3 regions of the Paraburkholderia sp. J12 genome follow, and region 1 is predicted to be linked to each of the others. Evidence: riboswitches for the same ligand, from Rfam matches in the RefSeq annotation. Region 1 holds a riboswitch; each other region holds the start of a gene.
The links. Region 1 has a riboswitch for cobalamin ahead of cobW (cobalamin biosynthesis protein CobW). Riboswitches for the same ligand answer to the same signal wherever they lie in the genome.
Positions count from the first base shown of each region.

Region 2: another riboswitch for cobalamin. It lies ahead of U5760_RS28770 (HoxN/HupN/NixA family nickel/cobalt transporter); the one in region 1 lies ahead of cobW (cobalamin biosynthesis protein CobW).
Region 3: another riboswitch for cobalamin. It lies ahead of U5760_RS11200 (TonB-dependent receptor domain-containing protein); the one in region 1 lies ahead of cobW (cobalamin biosynthesis protein CobW).

Region 1 is NZ_CAJMZC010000008.1:109,746-121,912, forward strand. It holds gene U5760_RS18360 (hypothetical protein) at 324-1,100, shown strand; gene U5760_RS18365 (flagellar brake protein) at 1,165-2,085, shown strand; gene U5760_RS18370 (vWA domain-containing protein) at 2,074-2,637, opposite strand; gene U5760_RS18375 (ATP-binding protein) at 2,754-3,788, opposite strand; gene cobN (cobaltochelatase subunit CobN) at 3,785-7,576, opposite strand; gene cobW (cobalamin biosynthesis protein CobW) at 7,617-8,699, opposite strand; cobalamin riboswitch at 8,823-9,088, opposite strand; gene U5760_RS18390 (cobalamin biosynthesis protein) at 9,193-9,753, shown strand; gene cobO (cob(I)yrinic acid a,c-diamide adenosyltransferase) at 9,818-10,420, shown strand; gene U5760_RS18400 (cobyrinate a,c-diamide synthase) at 10,426-11,724, shown strand; gene bluB (5,6-dimethylbenzimidazole synthase) at 11,708-12,167, shown strand, end outside.
Region 2 is NZ_CAJMZC010000020.1:55,310-58,860, reverse strand. It holds gene U5760_RS28780 (DUF4148 domain-containing protein) at 1-74, shown strand, start outside; gene U5760_RS28775 (hypothetical protein) at 168-323, shown strand; gene U5760_RS28770 (HoxN/HupN/NixA family nickel/cobalt transporter) at 592-1,644, opposite strand; cobalamin riboswitch at 1,733-1,929, opposite strand; gene U5760_RS28765 (MarR family winged helix-turn-helix transcriptional regulator) at 2,170-2,706, shown strand; gene U5760_RS28760 (MFS transporter) at 2,703-3,551, shown strand, end outside.
Region 3 is NZ_CAJMZC010000004.1:24,783-28,333, forward strand. It holds gene U5760_RS11195 (DUF2946 domain-containing protein) at 119-499, opposite strand; gene U5760_RS11200 (TonB-dependent receptor domain-containing protein) at 596-2,551, opposite strand; cobalamin riboswitch at 2,642-2,842, opposite strand; gene U5760_RS11205 (DUF2946 domain-containing protein) at 3,109-3,551, shown strand, end outside.

The sequences.
Region 1 (12,167 bases):
ATGCGCGACGGTGGCGGCCCCCACTGGTTAACGGCGCGGCAGCGCGTTCCCTGAGTACGAAAATATTGGGGAAAGGCCGACCAGGGTTGGGCCGGGGCACGAAGAATCGAGCCGGACGTCACACGATTTTCATAAAGGCGTGACGAAGGCCGAAAGGGCCTCAATCATCAGAGGATTGAGCCGGAATGCGACTGGGGTATGCGAACGCTTCCTCACATAGCTCATCAATCCCTGGCAATCCGAAATATACTTTGCTTGAAGCAAGCTTCCGCAACAGCATCGCTGCCAACGCAGTTGACAATTTCCGCGTAGCATCGCCCGTCATGGACCTGCTCGTTTTCAAACTCGTCGTCACCCCGCTCCTGCTATTGGCCGCAACGCTCGCCAGCCGCCGCTGGGGCGAAACGATCGGTGGCCTGCTGGTCGGCCTGCCCCTCACCTCCGGACCGATCTCCGTGTTTCTCGCGCTCGAACACGGCCCCGCATTCGCCGCGCAAGCCACTGCGGGATCGCTGGTCGCTACCGTGGCCCAGGCGGCCTTCTGCTTCGTCTATTGCCGGCTTGCACCCTTCGGGTGGCCACACGCCCTGATCGGTGCATGCGCAACGTTTACGGGCGTAGCCGCATTGCTGCAATGGAGCGCGCTACAGCAAACCGGCCTCTTTCTCGTTGCGATTCTGGCCATTGCGCTCGCGCTCGGCCTCATGCCCCGGAATACAGCGAGGACCGGCATCCTCGCAGCGCCGCGCTGGGATCTGCCCGCCCGCATGGCGCTCATCGCCTGCCTCGTGGTAGGCGTGACGCTGATCGCCCCCTATGTCGGGCCACGCGTGAGCGGCGTGCTCGCTTCCTTTCCGTTCATGGCGATCATTCTCGTGATCTTCGCGCATCGCATGGCCGGCCCCGCGGCAGCACAACAGGTGATGCGCGGCATGGTAGCGGGACTCCTCAGCTTCGCCGCATTCTTCTATGTGCTGAGCCTCACGTTGATACGACTGAATATGCTCATCGCATATGGCATCGCGATGCTCTGTGCATTGGCACTGCAGGCACTATCGTTCTATCGGATGCATATTCCGGCAACGGACCCCGTAGAATAGATCTGGATTTTTCCTACTCTTTGCCGTAAACGTAGAGATCCTGATGTTTATCCGGAGCGCGCCGATGACACCTGCCGAAGACACTACCACGCACGCTACCCCGCTCACGCCCGAGGCGCTGCCGCCAGGCCAGCCGCTCGCCTGGCCCGTGATCGATCGCGACGGCACCCTGCTGCTCGATCGCGGCGTTATCCTCGTGAACGAAGCGGAACGCGATTTCCTCTTCGAACACTTCGCCCCCCATCGCGGCGACCAGCAAGCGCCCGATGCGCCGCAGGAAGCAGCCGGCGCGGGCAACGCGGGAGCGCTCGCGTCTGCCCGCGACATGCATCTCACACTGGGCGCGCTCATGGGCCTGCGTGCGCAGATGGGCGGCAGCAGCGGCCCGATGCATCCCTGCCGCCTGATTGGTTTCGCACCCAACGAAATGCTGTTCGTCACGCCGCCGCATGTCGATGGCCGCATGGTCCCTCTCATGCCGGGCGAGAACGTCGATATCGTTGCGATTGCGAGCCAGGCCGTCTTCCGCTTCGTCTGCTCGGTCGAGACGATCTGCCAGTCGCCCGTCGAATACCTCGTGCTTTCGAAGCCTGGCGCGATCCGACGGCTGCGCGAGCGCAAGTCGATCCGCGTGCGCGCGCGCATTCCGGTGCGTTACGGGCTCGGCGAGAGCGGTACGGGCTACGAGGGCATCGCGCTGGCCCGCGGCATCAGCGCGCTCGGGCTCTCCATTACGGCGGCGTGGGCCGTGGGCCAGGTGGGCGAGCGGCTGCGCATCGCGTTCAGCCTGCGCTCGGGCGACGTGGTGACCCCCATCGAAACCAGCGCCGTGATCCGCAACGTGCAGCACGAAGCAGGTCCCGATTCGCCCACCACGCTCGGGCTCGAACTCGATCAGCTCAGCGCCACCGAGCAAATGGCGATGAAGGTCTATGTGTTCGACCGCCAGGACGACGTGCTCTACTGGACGGGTTCAATGCGCTGACGCCTCGCGATCGAGGAGCGCGTGGGCGTCGATGCATTGCGCCTCCCACGCCTGCGCTAGTGCTGCGCAGCGGCCGAGTCGCACGGCCGCCGTTTCGAAATCGACCACCGTGACGTGATCCGCATGACGCGGGCGTGCGGGCCACTGCGTACTGCGCCCGTCGGTGAGCAGCCACAGATGACGGTGCCGGGCCAGATCACGGCGCGCGGAGGACTGAAGCACGCGCGCCGCGGCTTCCACACCCGCTGCAAGCGGCGTTCCTCCGCCCGCACCGATGGGCGCGAGCCAGCGTTCGTTCCACCAGCGCGGCACGGCCGGGCCGAAACGCAACTCGGCACGGGCGCCGCCGAAGGCGATCAGCGCCACCTCGACACGGTCGTTGCGCGCGCGATCGAAGAGCGCGGCAAGCAGGCCCTTGGCCAGCGCCAGTTGGCCGCGCGCCAGCATCGAGGCCGAACAGTCCAGCACGAAGCAGTGCAGCACCCCTGTGCCCGTCTTGCGGCGCGCGTAACGCAGATGATCGGCATGCAGGCGTTCGCTTCGTTTGGCCATGAACGTGGGCGGCCACGCAATGCGTGCGCCCTCGCCGCCGTCGCGTGCCGCGCGGCCCGGGCCATCACGCCGCCGGGCGCCGCCCTGTGTCGAGGCGGCGGCCCTTGCCCGACGGGTCAGCGTTTTTTTGAAGGCAGCGGGATCACACCCTTCACGCTGGTTGCCGCAACCGGCTCAGGCGCAAGCTCGCCCCACCCGGTTTCTGCGCTTTCCTCTGCTTTGGAATGCGAACTGTTTTCGCGCGTTGGAGCGTGTCCCGCATCTGTTGGATTGCGGAGCGCGGGCTCCTGAACCGCACGGCGCCGGTGCGCGAGCACAGCTTCGGCCACCCGGTCGACGTGTGCCGCGCTCACCTCGCCCGCTCCTTCGAATGCGGCCAGCGCGCGCGCGGTGCGCAGCATCACGATATCCGCACGCAGGCCATCGACCGCAGCTTCGATGCATAGCGCCGCCACGCGTTCGTGTACGGCGTCACCGGCCACGAGAGTGCTCACGCGCTCGCGCGCAGTGCGCAGTCGGGCGGCAAGCCCGCGCTGCGCCGCCTCGTGTGTGGTACAAAACGCGTGCGGATCCGCGTCGAAGGCCAGCCGCGCCTTGACGATCTGCTGCCGCTCGCGCGCATCGTAGGCGTTCTGAAGCTCGACCATCAAGCCAAAGCGGTCGAGCAGTTGCGGGCGCAACTCCCCTTCCTCGGGATTCATCGTGCCCACCAGCACGAAGCGTGCGTCGTGCGTATGCGAAATGCCGTCGCGCTCGACCGTGTTGCTGCCGCTGGCCGCGGCATCGAGCAGCATGTCCACCAGCGCGTCCGGCAGCAGGTTCACTTCATCGACGTAAAGCACGCCGCGGTGTGCCTTCGCGAGCAGCCCGGGCGAAAAGCGCACGGCACTCTCGCGCAGCGCGGCCTCCAGATCGAGCGATCCCACCAGCTTCTCTTCGCTCGCCGAAAGCGGCAGCGTCACGAACGCGCCATCGGGCAACAACACGGCCAGCGCGCGGGCCGCCGTCGATTTCGCCGTGCCGCGCGGGCCGCTCACGAGCACGCCGCCAATTGCCGGATCGACGGCCGCGAGCAGCAGTGCCTGCTGCAACGGCGTCTGCCCCACCAGCGCAGTAAAGGGAAACGCAGGGCGTGAAGCCGCTTCGCTCATGGTCCGGATCCTTCGAGTGTCTGCCCGGCTTCGAGCAGGCGTTGTTCGAGTTGTGCGCGATGCTCGCCCGGCTGTTGCCACAGTCCGCGCTGGATCGCTTCCAGCAGGCGTTCGCAGATGGCATGCAGCGCGTGCGGATTGTGCCGTTCGAGGAAAGCGCGCGTGGCGTCGTCGTGAACGTAGGCCGAAGCGACGAGCGCGTACTGATGGTCGCCCACCACGCGCGCCGTGGCGTCGTAGCCGAACAGGTAATCGACGGTCGCCGCCATCTCCGCCGCGCCCTTGTAGCCGTGGCGCTTCACGCCGTCGATCCATTTCGGGTTCACCACGCGCGAGCGGATCACGCGCGCGATCTCTTCGCCCAGCGGACGGATGGCCGGCGCAGCGGGGTTGCTGTGGTCCGCGTGATACAGGCTCGGCTGCGCGCGCGAGAAGTGTCGCGCGGCCGCGGCCATGCCGCCCTGGAACTGGTAGTAGTCGTTCGAGTCGAGCAGATCGTGCTCGCGATTGTCCTGGTTCTGCAGCACCACGTCGATGGCCGCGAGGCGTTCGCCGAATGCCGCGCGCGCCTCGTCGCCGGCGCTATTCTGCGCATAGGCGTAGCCGCCCCACGCTTGATAGGCCTCGGCCAGATCGGCGTCGGTCTGCCACTGGCGCTGATCGATCAGGTCCTGCAAGCCCGCGCCGTAATGGCCGGGGCGCGCGCTGAAAACGCGCCAGCCCGCGCGGCGGCGTGCCTCGGCGGCGTCCTCGCCGCGTTCGACGAGCGCGTCGCGCTCGCGCAGCACGCGCGCGCGCAACAGGTTCTGATGCAGCGGTTCGTCGAGGTCCGCCACGGCCTGGACCGCCGCGTCGAACAGATGCATGACGTTCGGAAACGCGTCGCGAAAGAAGCCGGAAACGCGCAGCGTCACGTCGATGCGCGGCCGGTCGAGCGCCTCCACCGGCATGATTTCGAAGTCGATCACGCGCTGACTGCCCGCCGCCCACTTCGGCCGCACGCCGAGCAGCGCGAGCGCCTGGGCGATGTCCTCGCCGCCCGTGCGCATGGTGGCCGTGCCCCACACCGAAAGCCCCACGGCGCGCGGATAATCGCCGTGGTCCTGCAAATGCCGCTCGATCAACTGCTGCGCCGACTTCATGCCGAGCGACCAGGCCGCCTGGGTGGGCACCGCACGCGTATCGATCGAATAGAAGTTGCGGCCCGTGGGCAGCACGTCGGGGCGACCGCGCGAGGGCGAACCGCTCGGGCCCGGCGGCACGAAGCGGCCTTCCAGGGCGCGGCGGAACTGGCGCAGCTCTTCTTCGCCACAGGCGTCGAGGCGAGGCAGCACGTCGTCGCGCAGTCGTCCGAGCACTTTGAACGCATGGGGTAACGACAGATCGCAATCGACGTCAGATCCTTCGCACACCCTGGCAACCAGCGAACCCGCCAGCCCCTCCAGCCGCTCGCGCGCGTCGCCCGCATGGCGCCAGGGCGCATCGCTCACGGCGTCGAGCATGGCCGGACGCGGCCCGGTCCACGGCGCGGCCCAATCGACGGTCGCGGCATCGAGCAGATGATCGATGCCCAAATCGCGCGCGAGCGCATCGATCAGCCCCGCGTTGGCGCCCTGTCCGTCGCCATAGGGATAGCGGCCCAACGCGAGCAGCGTGTCGCGCCGCTGCGTTCCTTGCGGCGAGATGCCGAAGGTATGCAGTCCGTCGCGAATCTGCGCCTCTTTCAGCTCGCACAGGTAGGCATCGGCACGCGTGAGCAACGCGTCTTCCGTCTCTTGGTCCTGTGGCGCCGGCATGCTCAGCTCTTCATGCAGCCGGTGCTCGACGATCGTCTCCAGAATGGTCCGGCGCAGCAGCTTCGCGCGGCGCGGGTCGACCATCAATGCTTCGTAATACTCATCGACCTGGCGTTCGAGATCCTGGAGAGGGCCATAGTTTTCGGCGCGCGTGAGCGGCGGCATCAAATGGTCGATGATCACGGCCTGCGCGCGACGCTTGGCCTGGCTGCCTTCGCCGGGATCGTTCACGATGAACGGATAAAGGTGCGGCAGAGGGCCGAGCGCCATGTCGGGCCAGCAGGTGTCGGCGAGCGCGACGCTCTTGCCGGGCAGCCATTCGAGGTTGCCGTGCTTGCCCACGTGCGCGATCGCGTCGATGCCGAAGGTCTCGCGCAGCCAGAAGTAGAACGCGAGGTACGCGTGGGGCGGCACGAGTTCGGCGTCGTGATAGTTCGCGTAGGTGTTGTCGCCGCGCGAGCGCGACGGCTGGATCCCCACGAACACCTGGCCGCAGCGCCAGCCCGCGATCATGAAGCGGCCGCGGCGCACCGTAGGGTCCTGCTCGGGCGCGCCCCAGCGCGCGATGAGCGCGTTCTGCGCAGCAGCGGGCAGTTGCGAGAACGCGCGCCGGTAGTCCTCGAGCGCGAGGCTCTGCCAGGCGGGCCGCAACGCGCGCGTATCCGGGTCGTTGGTCACGCCCTCGGTCAATCGCGCCATCAGCGCTTCGCCGTCGTCGGGCACATCGGCCACGCGGTAGCCAATATCCCGCAACATCCGCAGAATGCCGACCACCGAAGCCGGCGTATCGAGCCCGACGCCGTTGCCGATGCGCCCTTCGCTCATCGGATAGTTCGCGAGCACGAGTGCGAGCTTCTTCTCCGCGTTCGGCAGCCGGCGCAAACGGCACCAGCGGCGGCTCAGTTCGGCCACGAAGGCCACGCGCTCCGCGTCGGGCTGATAGCGCACGACATCGACCTGGGTTGCCTTGCAGTGATACGCGAGCCCCTTGAAGCTGATCGCGCGCGTAATCACGCGGCCGTCCACTTCGGGCAGCGCGACGTGCATGGCGATATCGCGCGAATTGAGGCCGTGATTGTCCTTCACCCAGTCTTCGCGGTTGCCGCCGCTCAGGATCACCTGGAGCACCGGTGCATCGCCCGCCAGCGCGAGCGGCGCGGGATCGTCGAGCGAGGACGCCGCGAAAGCCGTGGTGTTCAGCACGAGCGCGACGTCGTGCGCGGCGCACAGCTGGTCGATGACATCGCGGCTCAGCGCGTCCTTGAGCGAGGTGACGGCAAGCGGCAGCGGATTCATGCCGCGCGCGCTCAACGCTTCGATCAGGGCGTCGAAGGCCGCCGTGTTCGCGGCCTGCAGATGCGCCTTGTAGAACAGCAGCGCAACGACGGGCGCCGCCGGCTGCCAGCGCGCGCGCCAGTCGTCGATCGTGGCGATGTCGCGCGACGGGTGATAAAGCGCGGCAGCAGGCAGCGCCACGGGCGGCGCCGGTTCGCTGCCCCATTCGAACGCGCGCCACGCGAGCGCGCGCAGAAAACCTTCGGCATTCGCCGCGCCGCCTTCACGCAGATAGCGCCACAGCAGGCGGCAAAATTCGGGCTCGACGCGGCTCTTCGCCGTGAGGTTCGGGTCTTCCTGCAGATCGCCCGAAAACATCGCGAGCATCTGGTTGCGGCGCTCGGCCAGCGCCACCGCCTGCTCGATGCCGTATGGCCAGTACGCCTCGCCGCCCAGATGATCGACCACGACCACGCGCGCATGCTGGAGCACGTCGTCGACATAGAAGTCCACCGAGGCCGGCTGGCGCAGATACGTCACGTTCGCGAGCCGCACGCTCGGGAATCCGGCGGGCAGGCGCGGTACGACGCTCGCGAGCAGGGCGAGCGTCGTATCGGCGGAGCTGAGAATGACGATCTCGGCGGGCTGCTGGTCGATGCGGATCACGCCGGCGGTGTCGTCGACGAAACCACCGGGCGTGGTGCGCAAAAGATGCATGGCAGGCGGCTCGTGGAGCGCTAGCGCGCGGGCGCGGCCATCAGGCCAGCGCGGAAGGCGCGAGCGCCGCTTCGAATGCGCGTTGCAGCAGCTCGGCGTCGAGATCTTCGCCGATCAGCACGAAGCGGCTCGCGAGCGGTTGCGCAGCGGCTTCCTGCGCGTTCCAGCGGCGGTCGAAGTAGCTGTCGAAGCGGCGGCCCACGCCCTGGATGACGAGGCGCATCGGCGCGCCCGGCAGCGCCGCGAAACCCTTCACGCGATAGATCGTGTGGGTATCCACGAGCCGTTGCAGCGCTTCGATCGCCCCTTCGCGCGAAGCGACGTTCGCCGTCACGACCACCGAATCGAATTCGTCGTGGTGATGGTCGGGGTCGTCGGCCGAGCCGTGATGATCGTGGCGCAGATGGATGCCCTCTTCCGAAGCCGATTCGAGCCCGAGCAGCGTGTGCAGATCGAGCTTGCCGTGCTGCGCGCGCACGATCTTCACCTGCGGCGGCAGTTCTTCGCGCAGTTCTTCGATAAGCGCGTCCTGCGCGGCCGTCTCGATCAGGTCGGTCTTGTTGAGGATCACGAGATCGGCGGACGCAAGCTGGTCTTCGAACAGTTCGTGCAGCGGCGATTCGTGATCGAGATTCGGATCGGCCTTGCGCTGTTCGTCCACGGCCTGCGGGTCTTGCGCGAACTGGCCGCTCGCCGCGGCGGGGCCGTCCACCACCGTCACTACCGCATCGACCGTGAAGGCGTTGCGGATCGACGGCCAGTTGAACGCCTGCACGAGCGGCTTGGGCAGCGCGAGACCCGAGGTTTCGATCAGGATGTGATCGATTTCGCCGCGGCGTTCGAGCAGTTGCTCCATCACCGGGAAGAACTCTTCCTGCACGGTGCAGCACAGGCACCCGTTGGCGAGTTCGTAGAGCTGGCCTTCCTGTTCGTTGCCCTCTTCGTCGCAGCCGATACCGCAGCCGCGCAGGATCTCGCCGTCGATGCCGAGCTCGCCGAATTCGTTGACGATCACCGCGACGCGCAAGCCGCCCGCGTGCTGAAGAATGTGACGCAGCAGCGTGGTCTTGCCGCTGCCGAGAAAGCCGGTAACGATGGTGACGGGGATCTTGCGCATTTGCATGAGGTGCTCCTTCGGCGCCAGAGGCCGCGGACGTGTATGCGGAGCCGGACGGCAGTGACCAGCACGGACGCGGGCCCGGCTGCACGCATGGACAATCGTGGAATGGGCGCCGCATCCCCGCAGCGCGCATCCTTCGTATCTGGCCGGTATCCGGACTGACGAAACTCCGCTTCGCCTTCCCGCGCGGCGGTCCGGCAGGACCGGCCGCACAGTGGCATGCCTCGAAGCGGATTGCATCGCCCGACCGGAAGATCGGCGCGATGCGTTCGTTGTACCGTTGCGGGTGCAGTTCAGGTTGGCCATGCCGCAGGCGGGGATGGCTCCCTGATTCCCGTTTAACTGCGCGCGCAAGGAACGCGCGCGCGAGCACCAGAGTGCGTGCGAGTGTAGGCGCGGGCCGCAGGCGCGTCAAGGAAGGGGCCTGAGTGCCGCCGTGCCGCGCCGTTGTTTACCCCTGGGCGCGCCGCGCCGCTGCCCGAACGCGAAAAACCGTGTGCTATCGTATGCGCGCATCCGCCGCGCGCTCAGGCTCGAGCCCGCGCCGCCTCGCCCGCTGCTGCTTTCCGACGCGCTCACCGTGAATTCCGCCCCATCCGCAAGCCAGTCCCATGCGCCATCGTCTGCGTCCGGTTCGTCCGGCGCGACGGAGGACGAGCCGCTCGTGCTCGGCATAGGCTGCCGCCGCGGCGTGACGCTCGCGCAGATCGAACGTGCCGTGCAGGCCGCGCTCGACGGCACGCCGCTCGCGCGCGTGACGGCCGTGGGAACCCTCGACGCCAAGGCGAACGAGCCGGCCCTGCGCCAGTTTTGCGACGCGCACGGTCTGCCGCTCCATGCGTATGCGCGCGATGCGCTTGCCGCCGTGCCCACGCAAACCGCGCCTTCCGCCGCGGCGCTCGCGCACTTCGGCGTGGAAGGTGTCTGCGAACCGTGCGCGCGCCTCGCCTCCGGCGGCGGTCCGCTCTTGCGCGGCAAGCTCGCGCTCGACGGCGTGACGGTCGCAATCGCGCTGGGGCGCCCGAACGATAATGCGGCTATCTACGCCGCGCGCTGAGATATCAGCCCATCCGGCGCATCAGACCCGCATCGCGGAACAGAACCTCATCACTCACCACGCCATGAAAACCGATCCCGATTCGCATCAGCGCATGACGCAACGCCGCCGTGAAGGCCACGAGAAAAAACAGGCTGCCGCCACCGTCGAAAAGGGCCTGCTGATCGTCAACACCGGCAACGGCAAAGGCAAGAGCACGGCGGCATTCGGCATGGCCGTGCGCGTGCTCGGCCACGGCATGAAGCTTGGCGTCGTGCAGTTCATCAAGGGCGCGCTGCACACGGCCGAACGCGATTTCCTGAGCACCGTCGCGCACTGCGACTTCGTGACGATGGGCGACGGCTACACCTGGAACACCCAGAACCGTGACGCCGACATCGCCACCGCGCGCAAGGGCTGGGACGAGGCGAAGCGCATGATCGAAAGCGGCGAGTACGGCATGGTGATCCTCGACGAACTGAACACCGTGCTCAAGTACGAATACCTGGGCCTCGACGAAGTGCTCGCCGTGCTCACTGCGCGCGGCCCGCAGCAACACGTGGTCGTGACGGGGCGCCACGCGCCCGATGCGCTGATCGAAGCCGCCGACCTCGTGACCGAAATGCGCCTCGTGAAGCATCCGTATCGCGAGCAAGGCGTGAAGGCGCAAAAGGGCGTGGAGTTCTAAGGCTCATGGTTGCGTGTCCCGCGCTCTTCATCAGCGCGCCCGCTTCGGGCCAGGGCAAGACCACGCTCACCGCGGGCCTTGCGCGCCTGCATCGCCGGGCGGGGCGGCGCGTGCGCGTCTTCAAGACCGGCCCCGACTTTCTCGACCCGATGATCCTCGCGCAGGCGAGCGGCGCGCCGGTCCTCTCGCTCGATCTGTGGATGGTCGGCGAAGACGGCTGCCGCAAGCTGCTCGCGCAGGCCGCGCAAGAAGCCGACCTGATCCTGATCGAAGGGGTGATGGGCCTCTATGACGGCACGCCCAGCAGCGCCGATCTTGCCGTCGCGTTCGGCGTGCCGGTGGCCGCGGCGATCTCGGCGAAGTCGATGGCGCAGACCTTCGGCGCGCTCGCATTCGGGCTCGCGCGCTTTCGGCCCGAGGTGCCGTTTCATGGCGTGCTGGCCAACCGCGTGGGCTCGGCGCGGCATGCGCAGATGCTGCAGGAGGCGTTGCCGGCCGACCTCCGCTGGCTCGGTCACGTGGCGAGCGATGCGCTGCTCGAATTGCCCGGCCGCCATCTCGGGCTGCACCAGGCAAGCGAGATCGCCGATCTCGACGCGCGCATCGAACACGCCGCCGACGCGCTGCTCGACACCGCGCTCGCGGAACTGCCGCCGCCCGTGGAATTCGCAACGGTGCCCGAGGCGCCGCCGCTGCCCCGTCTGCTCGACGGCAAGCAGATCGCCATTGCGCGCGACGCGGCCTTCTCGTTCATCTACCCGGCGAATGTGGCGCTGCTCGAAGCGCTGGGTGCGCGGATCGCGTACTTTTCGCCGCTCGGCAACGAGGCCCCGGCCCACGCCGACGCGATCTGGCTGCCCGGCGGCTACCCCGAACTGCATGCGGCCGCGCTCGCGCGCAGCGCACAGAGCGCGGCCGCCCTGCGCGCACACGTGGAAGCCGGCAAGCCGCTCGTCGCCGAATGCGGCGGCATGCTCTGGCTGCTCGACGCCCTGACCGACACCGCAGGCACACGCACCCCCATGCTCGGGCTGCTGCCCGGCGAGGCCGTCATGCAAAAGCGCTTTGCGGCGCTCGGCATGCAGCAGATCAGCGGCACGCACGGCACGCTCACGGGCCACACGTTCCACTATTCGCGCGTGAGCACGCCGCTCGCCCCCGCGCTCGTCGCGCGCCACGCAAACACCGGCGCGCCGGGCGAACCGCTCTACCGCCACGGCCCGGTCGTCGCCACCTATATGCACGCCTACTGGCCTTCCAACCCCGCTTTCACGGCCGCACTTTTTCATGGCACAGCCCTTTGACGAAGCCGAGCGCGCGGCGGTCTACCGCGCGATCTACGAACGGCGCGACATGCGGCACTTCGTGCCTGGCCCCGTCGATCCGGCCGCGCTCGCGCGCCTGCTCGACGCCGCGCATCACGCGCCGAGCGTGGGCTTCATGCAGCCGTGGCGCATCCTGCGCATCACCGATGCAACGTTGCGCGAGCAACTGCACGCGGCGGTGGAGCGCGAGCGGCTCGCCACCGCCGACGCGCTGGGCAAACGCCGCGACGAGTTCATGAAGCTGAAGGTGGAAGGCATGCGCGAATGCGGCGAGCTGCTGGTGGTCGCGCTGATGGACCGCCGTGAGCCGCACGTCTTCGGCCGGCGTACGCTGCCGGAGATGGACCTCGCTTCGGTGGCCTGCGCGATCCAGAACATGTGGCTCGCGGCCCGCGCGGAGGGGCTGGGCATGGGCTGGGTAT
Region 2 (3,551 bases), on a different contig from region 1:
ACCACCAGCTCGTGCAGGCCGAACGCGACGGCCAGTTGCAGACGCTCAACCAGACCGTGTACGCCCACCACTGAGCGGCCAAGTTTTTTTGCATCCGTTGCGGAAAAATGCGGCCGCGAGCCGCGACGGAATCCGCCAGGCGGCCGATTTACCCGAGTTTCAATCTCATGAAATCACGTATCGTTTCCTATATCTTGCGCGCGGCCGTATGCGCCGTCGCGGTGGCCGCGGTGTCCGGCTGCGCGAGCCTGCATCCGCAGCCCAATGGCCCCGGCGACTGTGTCGGCCCGCCTGACTTCTGCGTGCCGTTCTTCGGCTCCTGAGCGTTGTCCCGGGTGTGCCCCTGGTTCTCTGGCGCTCGCGCGGTACGGCATCGCGGTGACGGGTGTCGACGCGCAGAGCCGGGCTCGACGACTGCCGTCTGCCCGCCTGTGAGGATGTCGCACGCGGCAAGCTGGACTGCCGCGCCGACATGGCGGTCTGCAACTTCTCCCTGATCGGAAAGGACAGTGTGGACGGGCTGATTCATCGAGGCGAGCGGCCTCGTTTTGCGCGCGTTGCGCGAGCCGGGCAACGCGTGACGATGCCTGCCTAGCCGAGCTCCACCTCGTCGAGCTTCTTGACGCGGTAGATGATGAACGAGACGATCCAGGCCGCCGCAAAAATCCCGATGATGCCGTAGCCAAGCAGACCGAAATTGTTGTTGAGATCGTTCATGCGGTCCCAGAACCAGCCTTGCAGGTTCAGTTCTCCTGCGATCAGTCCCAGCGTTTCGATCCCGCCGATCAGGATCGCCACGGCGGCCGAGACGATCGTGATGGTGAGGTTGTAATAGAGCTTGCGGATCGGCTTCACGAAGGCCCAGCCATAGGCGCCGAGCATGAGAATGCCGTCGGTCGTGTCGATCAGCGACATGCCCGCGGAGAACAGTGCCGGAAACGCGAGAATCGACCAGATCGGCAATCCCTTGCTGGCTTCCGTCGCGGCGACGGTGAGCAGGCTGACCTCGGTCACCGTGTCGAATCCCAGTCCGAACAGGAACCCCACCGGCAGCATGTGCCAGCTCTGGCTGACGAGCCGGAAGAGCGGCCTCAGCAAACGGGCAATCAGGCCGCGGTTGTTGAGCAGGATGTTGAGGCTGTCGTCATCGTAGTCGCCGCCGCGACGCACGTGGCGATAGGTCCGGTACACATCCCGCGCCACCACCAGGTTCAGAATCGCCATCACCAGCAGGAAGGCGCCCGACACCAGCGTGCCGATGATGCCCGCGACATTGTTGAACGAGTCGAAGCCGCTTTGCAGGCTCATCACCGTAGCGGCGATGACGACGGTACCGATGAGCAGCACCAGCGAATGGCCGATGGAAAAGAAGAAGCCGACCCCCACGGGGTGCTTGCCCTCTTGCATCAGCTTGCGCGTGACGTTGTCGATCGCGGCGATATGGTCGGCATCCACCGCATGGCGCAGACCGAAGCCGTAGGCCAGCAACGCGGTGCCGAGCAGAACCGGACGATTGTGGAAGGCAACGAGCGCCCAGGCCCAGGCGCCCAGGTTGATGGCGATGAGAAAAACGTAAATGCCGATGACCTTGCCGCGGACATCGGAGGAACTGTCGTTGAAAACGTGTTTTAAAGCGCTGAGCATGGTTCTGCCTCCAGTGGCGTTCGTCTCAGCAAACCGGCTCAGGCAGCAGAACCTGAACCTTCACCGGGACACCCCGCCCGATGCGTATGCGTCGACGCCGTTCGATGGCAGGTCTCCTGGCTCGCGGGTCGACGCCCATTGCCGGCCTTCCCGGTTTCCCAGTGGCCCTTCTGGCATGGACTCGCCGCTCACAGTTGCGGGGGCAGCCGCAGACTCGAGGCGCTGGCGCCTGTACTGCGTTCCCTTTTGATCCCGTCGCCGGGAACCATCAGCGCGCAAGCGTAAGGGGCCGTGCTTTGCGACGTCAACTGTTTCGTCCGTTAGCGCATCAAACTGTCGACGCAACGGGCTTCGAAGGATGGGATTCGAAGGAAAATGAAAGAATCTGGAGGGTAATCGAAGGCAGGGAGATGGCGACGTCCGCATGGGCTTGCATTGCGAGGCGGCGGCAAAGAACGGCCGCTTGACATCGTACGTAAATATGTGCAATCTGCATATGTGCATCGTGCACATATAGGACTCGACATGACGGAGCGTCTGGAAAACCTGCTGGGCGTGCTCGCGCTCCTGATCGTGGACGATCTGCAGGCCGCCGGCGAGGAAGAAACCGATGCCGCCGGCCTCACGGCCCGCTCGATTCTCAACGCCGTTCACATGTACCCGGGCTGCACGATCGAAGAGCTGCGCACGGCCGTCGGTCTCTCGCATCCCGCGACGGTGCGCGCCGTCGCGGGACTCGTCGAGGCGGATCTCGTGAAGAAAGTGCCCGGTGCCGACCGGCGCGCCGTGTCGCTCACGCTCACTGCCGCCGGGCGGCGCGTCGTGGACCGCACGCTGGCGAACCGCAATGCCATTCTCGAACGGCTAACGCGCCATCTGAACGCGCGCGAGCGCCAGCAGCTGGATGCGCTGCTGCTCAAGATGCTCTGGAGCGAAACGCGGGACCCCGCGCACGCCATGCAGTTGTGCCGGCTCTGCGACGAAGCGCCGTGCCTGGCTGCCGGTTGCCCGGTCGAATGCCGCTCGGAAGGTTTGCCCATGCCGGCGGGACGCGCGAAATGAACGCGCCCGCGCGCCTGCCCTGGCGCTCCATCGTCGCGCTCAATGCCGTGTCGCTCCTGGCGCAGCTTGGTCAGTTCGGCGTGGGGTTTGCCGTGGTGCCGCAATGGCTTGCGCAGCGCGGCCTCGGTATCACGCAGCTCGGCAGCTTCGCTTCGGTGCAGTGGGCCGGCATGCTCGCGGGCATTCTGGCCGCGCCGGTACTCGCGCGCGGGCTCGGCGCGCGCCTCGCGGTGTTCGGCGGTCTGGCCGCAAGCGTGGCCGCCTTCGCCGCGCTCGCGGCATGGCGCTGGCCGCTTGTGCTCGCGCCGGGTTTTCTGCTGGGCTTTGGTGTGGGCGTGCGATGGATCGCGAACGAGACCTGGCTGTTTCGCCTCGTGCCCGAGGAGATGAGCGGCCGCTTCGTCGGCGCGCACGAGACGCTCATTGCGATTGCGGGCTTGCTCGGGCCGGCCGTGGCCCTGCTCGACGGAGCACGCGGTGCAGCCGCGCTCTGGATCGGCGCGTTTGTGACCGCGCTGGCCGGGCTGCCGCTTTTCGTGGCCTCGCTGCGCGCGCCGCTAGCCGTCGCACCGCTGCCGCTGCGGGATGCCGAATCGGCTTCGTCCGCGTTGCCTGGCGCTGCCGATATCGCATTGCGGCTCGGACTCCTTGCCGCAGCGGTGGCGGGCCTCGGCGATGGCGCTTTATATGGCCTCATGGCCAAGTTCTGCGAAGGCAACGGTTTCGGCTCGGCCCAATGCGCGCTGCTGCTCGTGTGTCTGGGCCTGGGTGGCGCGCTCGGCCAGTATCCGGTCGGCTGGGCCGCCGACCGCTGCGGCGTGCTCGCGGCCACCACCGCGTGTGGC
Region 3 (3,551 bases), on a different contig from region 1:
GCGGCGGCGGTCCATACGAGGCCGCGCCGCGAAGTGCGAATACATGACGGTTGCGTATCCGGCGTGTTTCCGGATGCGTGGATCGAGAGGGGCTTGGAGCCGAAAGACCGGTTTGCGCTCAGACCGGCGGGGCCCGCGGGCGCCCCGACGCGAAGGCGCCGAACGGCACGAACCGGGAGAGGAGCGGCGCGACGGCGCTGGGTGCCGTCACGGCGAAGAACAGGAACGGGACCGCCGGCGCGGGCGGCATGACCGCATGATTGATCAGCAGGTCGCAATATCCGCACGCCTGGTCGAGGCCGGCCGCGTCATGCTTGTAATGCCGGTTTTGCAGAAGCGCGCTTGCCGGCTGCTGGATTGCCGAGCACAGCACATCTTCGGCAGGGTTGTCGCGATGCGCCGCTGCGACCGATTGACTCACGAGCGGCGCGAGCACGATCAGCCACATGGCGACGAGGCCAAGCCATGCGGTGAAGTGCTTGCGGGTGTGAGCGGACATGATCGGAGCGGTAACTTGCGCCGTCAGTCTATCACTCGTTGCGGGAAGCGTCGCCGTTCGGCGGCGGGACCTCCGGCCGCGCCGCCATCGGCACGCTCAGAACGTATAGCTGACCTTACCGAACGCCGTCCGCCCGAGGCTGTTATATCCGTACGCCGTCATGTATTGCCGGTTGAACAGGTTCGAAAGCGTCGCCGAAAGCGTGACATGCGGATTGACCTTGTACGCAGCCCGCAGATTCACCGTCGTCCACGAAGGCAGATAGATGGTGTTGAACTGGTCGTCGAAGGTCGAGCCGTTGTAAAGCACCGAAATACCCGTGCTCAGCGCGTGCAGGTGGAATTCGTCCCACGTGTGATCGACACTCAGATTGACGGTCTGACGCGGGCGGCGGTTGAGCCACGTATCGTCGGTTACGTCCTTCGGGTTGATGAGGCCGATTGTCAGGCTGACCGGCGTGGACTGCCCGATCGTGCCTTTATACGAGAGGTCGATCCCCTGGATATGCGCTTCGCCCACGTTCACGGGCAGGAAGGTCTGCGAATCGTAGGTGATCAGATCGTGAACGCGCGTGTCGTAGATCGCCGCGGAGAACGTGCCGTACGAGGTCGTCGCATCGAACGCTGCTTCGATGGAGTCGCTGCGCTCCGGCTGCAGATTCGGGTTCGAGTAGCCGGGATAGTAGAGGTCGTTGAACGTCGGCAGCCGGAATGCGTTGCCGTAAGACACGCGTGCCGTGTAGATCGGCGTGATCGCCCATGCGAGCGCGGCATTGCCTGTGTTGACCGACTGCCCCTGCACGATTTCGTGGCGCCCGGCGAGGAACAGCGTCCAGGGTCCGAGCGTAGCCGATTGATGCATCGACACGGCCGAGTCGTTGCGCGTGGGCACGCCGCTCGGGATGTCGACGGGCAGGAAGGCCTGCTCGCGCGTGAAGTCGTAGGCGAGCTTCGTTTCGCCGTTGAGCGGCATGCCGAACAGCGTGTGCCCTGTCTCCTGATGCGTGAGCGAGGTGGACGTGCTAAAGCGCGTCGAGTCGATTTCGTCGGTGGGAATCGTCGGGTCGTTTGCGTAGAGGAACTGACGATCGTTCGCGTAGCCCACCGACTGGTCGAACTGCGTGGTCGGCGTGATGTCCAGGTGAAACGCAATGCCCGTGGTCAGCTGATGGTCGAGCTGCCGGTCGGCGCCGCCCAGATTGTCGTACGAGAGATCGGCGCGGTGGTACAGCACGAAGGTCGAAATCGACCAGTTGTCGCGCGCGTAGCCGAGGCGTCCGTCCACGTCCTGCGCGTGGTACGGGTTGCGGCCGTCTTCGTGGCCGTAGGCCCACGGCTGGGTCGCGTCGATGCCGGCCGTGTTGTAGTCGTGCAGCCCGAGCGAATAGGTCAGGCCGCCCAGCGCGGCGAGCGGCCCGGTGGAGGGCACCGTGCCCGAGGTGCGCAACTGCGTGTCGAAGGTCTTGTTCGAGCCGCCGCCGAACGATGCCGTGGTCTGGTTCGGCAGGTTGGACGCGTGGCGCGTGAAGAGCTGCACGACGCCGCCCACCGCATCCGCGCCGAACGAGGCCGCAGCCGGTCCCGAGATCACTTCCACGCGGTCGAAGGCTTCGGTGGGCAGGTCGGCCCATTCGGCTTCGCCGGTCGTCGCCGAGCCCACGCGAATGCCGTCGATGAAAACCGCTACCTGGTTGCTCGCCGAGCCGCGAATGCTGACCGAGGCCGAGGTGCCCGGCCCGCCGTTCTGCGAAATGGTGACGCCGGGCAGGGTGGCGAGCGCCTGGGTGATGCTGGGGTCGGCGGGAGAGAGGCGATCGAGATCGGCGCGCGTGAGGACCTGGGTGGTCGCGTAACGCTGGTCGAACGATTGCGGCAGGTGCTGCGTGTCGCCCACCACGAGGATGTTGGGCAGCGCGTTGTCCGGCTGAGCCTGGGACTGCGTTTCCGGTTGAGCCGGGTCTTGCTGGGCGAGCGCGCTGTCGTCGGCGGCTTGTGCGCCATGCCATGCGCAGGCCGTCATGGCCGACGCGACGAGGATAGGTTTGAGTTTCATAGGCGGGGCTGAGGTCGGGGCTGTCCCTGCAACGAGCGGCCGCTTCAGGAAGCGGCGCTGGCGCATCGGGACACCCCGCCCGTTGCGGCTGCATGGACCTCGGTCGATGGCAGGTCTCCTGGCTCGCGGGTTGTCGCCCGTGCCTGCCTTCCCGGATTGACCAGTGGCTTCGTTAGGCACGGACTCGCCGCTCACAGTTGCGGGGGCAGCCGCAGACTCGAGGCGCGTTCGCCTCTTTCACTGCGTTCCCTTTTGATCCCGTTGCCGGGAACCATCAGCGCGAGAGCGTAATGGGCCATGCTCGGCCACGTCAATTGTCCCGTGGCGTTTGATGCAAAAAAGGCACGAAAGAGGGCTTCCGGAGCGGCGCGCGGCCGTCTGTAATGGCGGCGAAAGCCGGCCGATGTTTCGTCTGAGCGATGCCGGACATAACCAGCACGCAGCGTACTTTCGGCGAGCCTTTGCTAGCATGGCCCTCCCTGAAATTCACGTTACGGCCCGAACCGGCCATGGACGCGTCCTGCGCGTCACGCGCCGGCGCAATGCAAAGTTCCTCCATGTCTTTCGTCGTTGCCGGTTCCCTTCGTCTTGCGCAGCCCGCAAAAGCCGGGTTGCAGGCCGGCCTGCGCGCAGGGCGTCGGGCTGTCTCGACACGCGGGCAGCAGGTCGCGGGCCGTCACGGCGGTGCAGGGCGAACCATGAAGCAGGGCGGCTCGCTCTTCAGGCAGTTCACGTGGCTCGCGCTGTTCGGCCTCGTATTCGGTTGCTTCGCGCCGGCCATTTCGGGGCTGCTCGCCTCGGCCGAAGCGGCGCCTTCCGCGGTGATCTGCGGCGCGGGCGGCACGGCCGGCTCGCGCCTTGCCGCGGCGCAGCCGGAAACGAAGCGTTCGCCGATCCCGGCTCCGGCCGATGGCGTGCGCTGCGGCTATTGCCTGCTCGCGCATCACGGGCCCGCACTGCCTTCGATCGCCGCGGCATGGGTCGTTCCCGATGCGGCCGG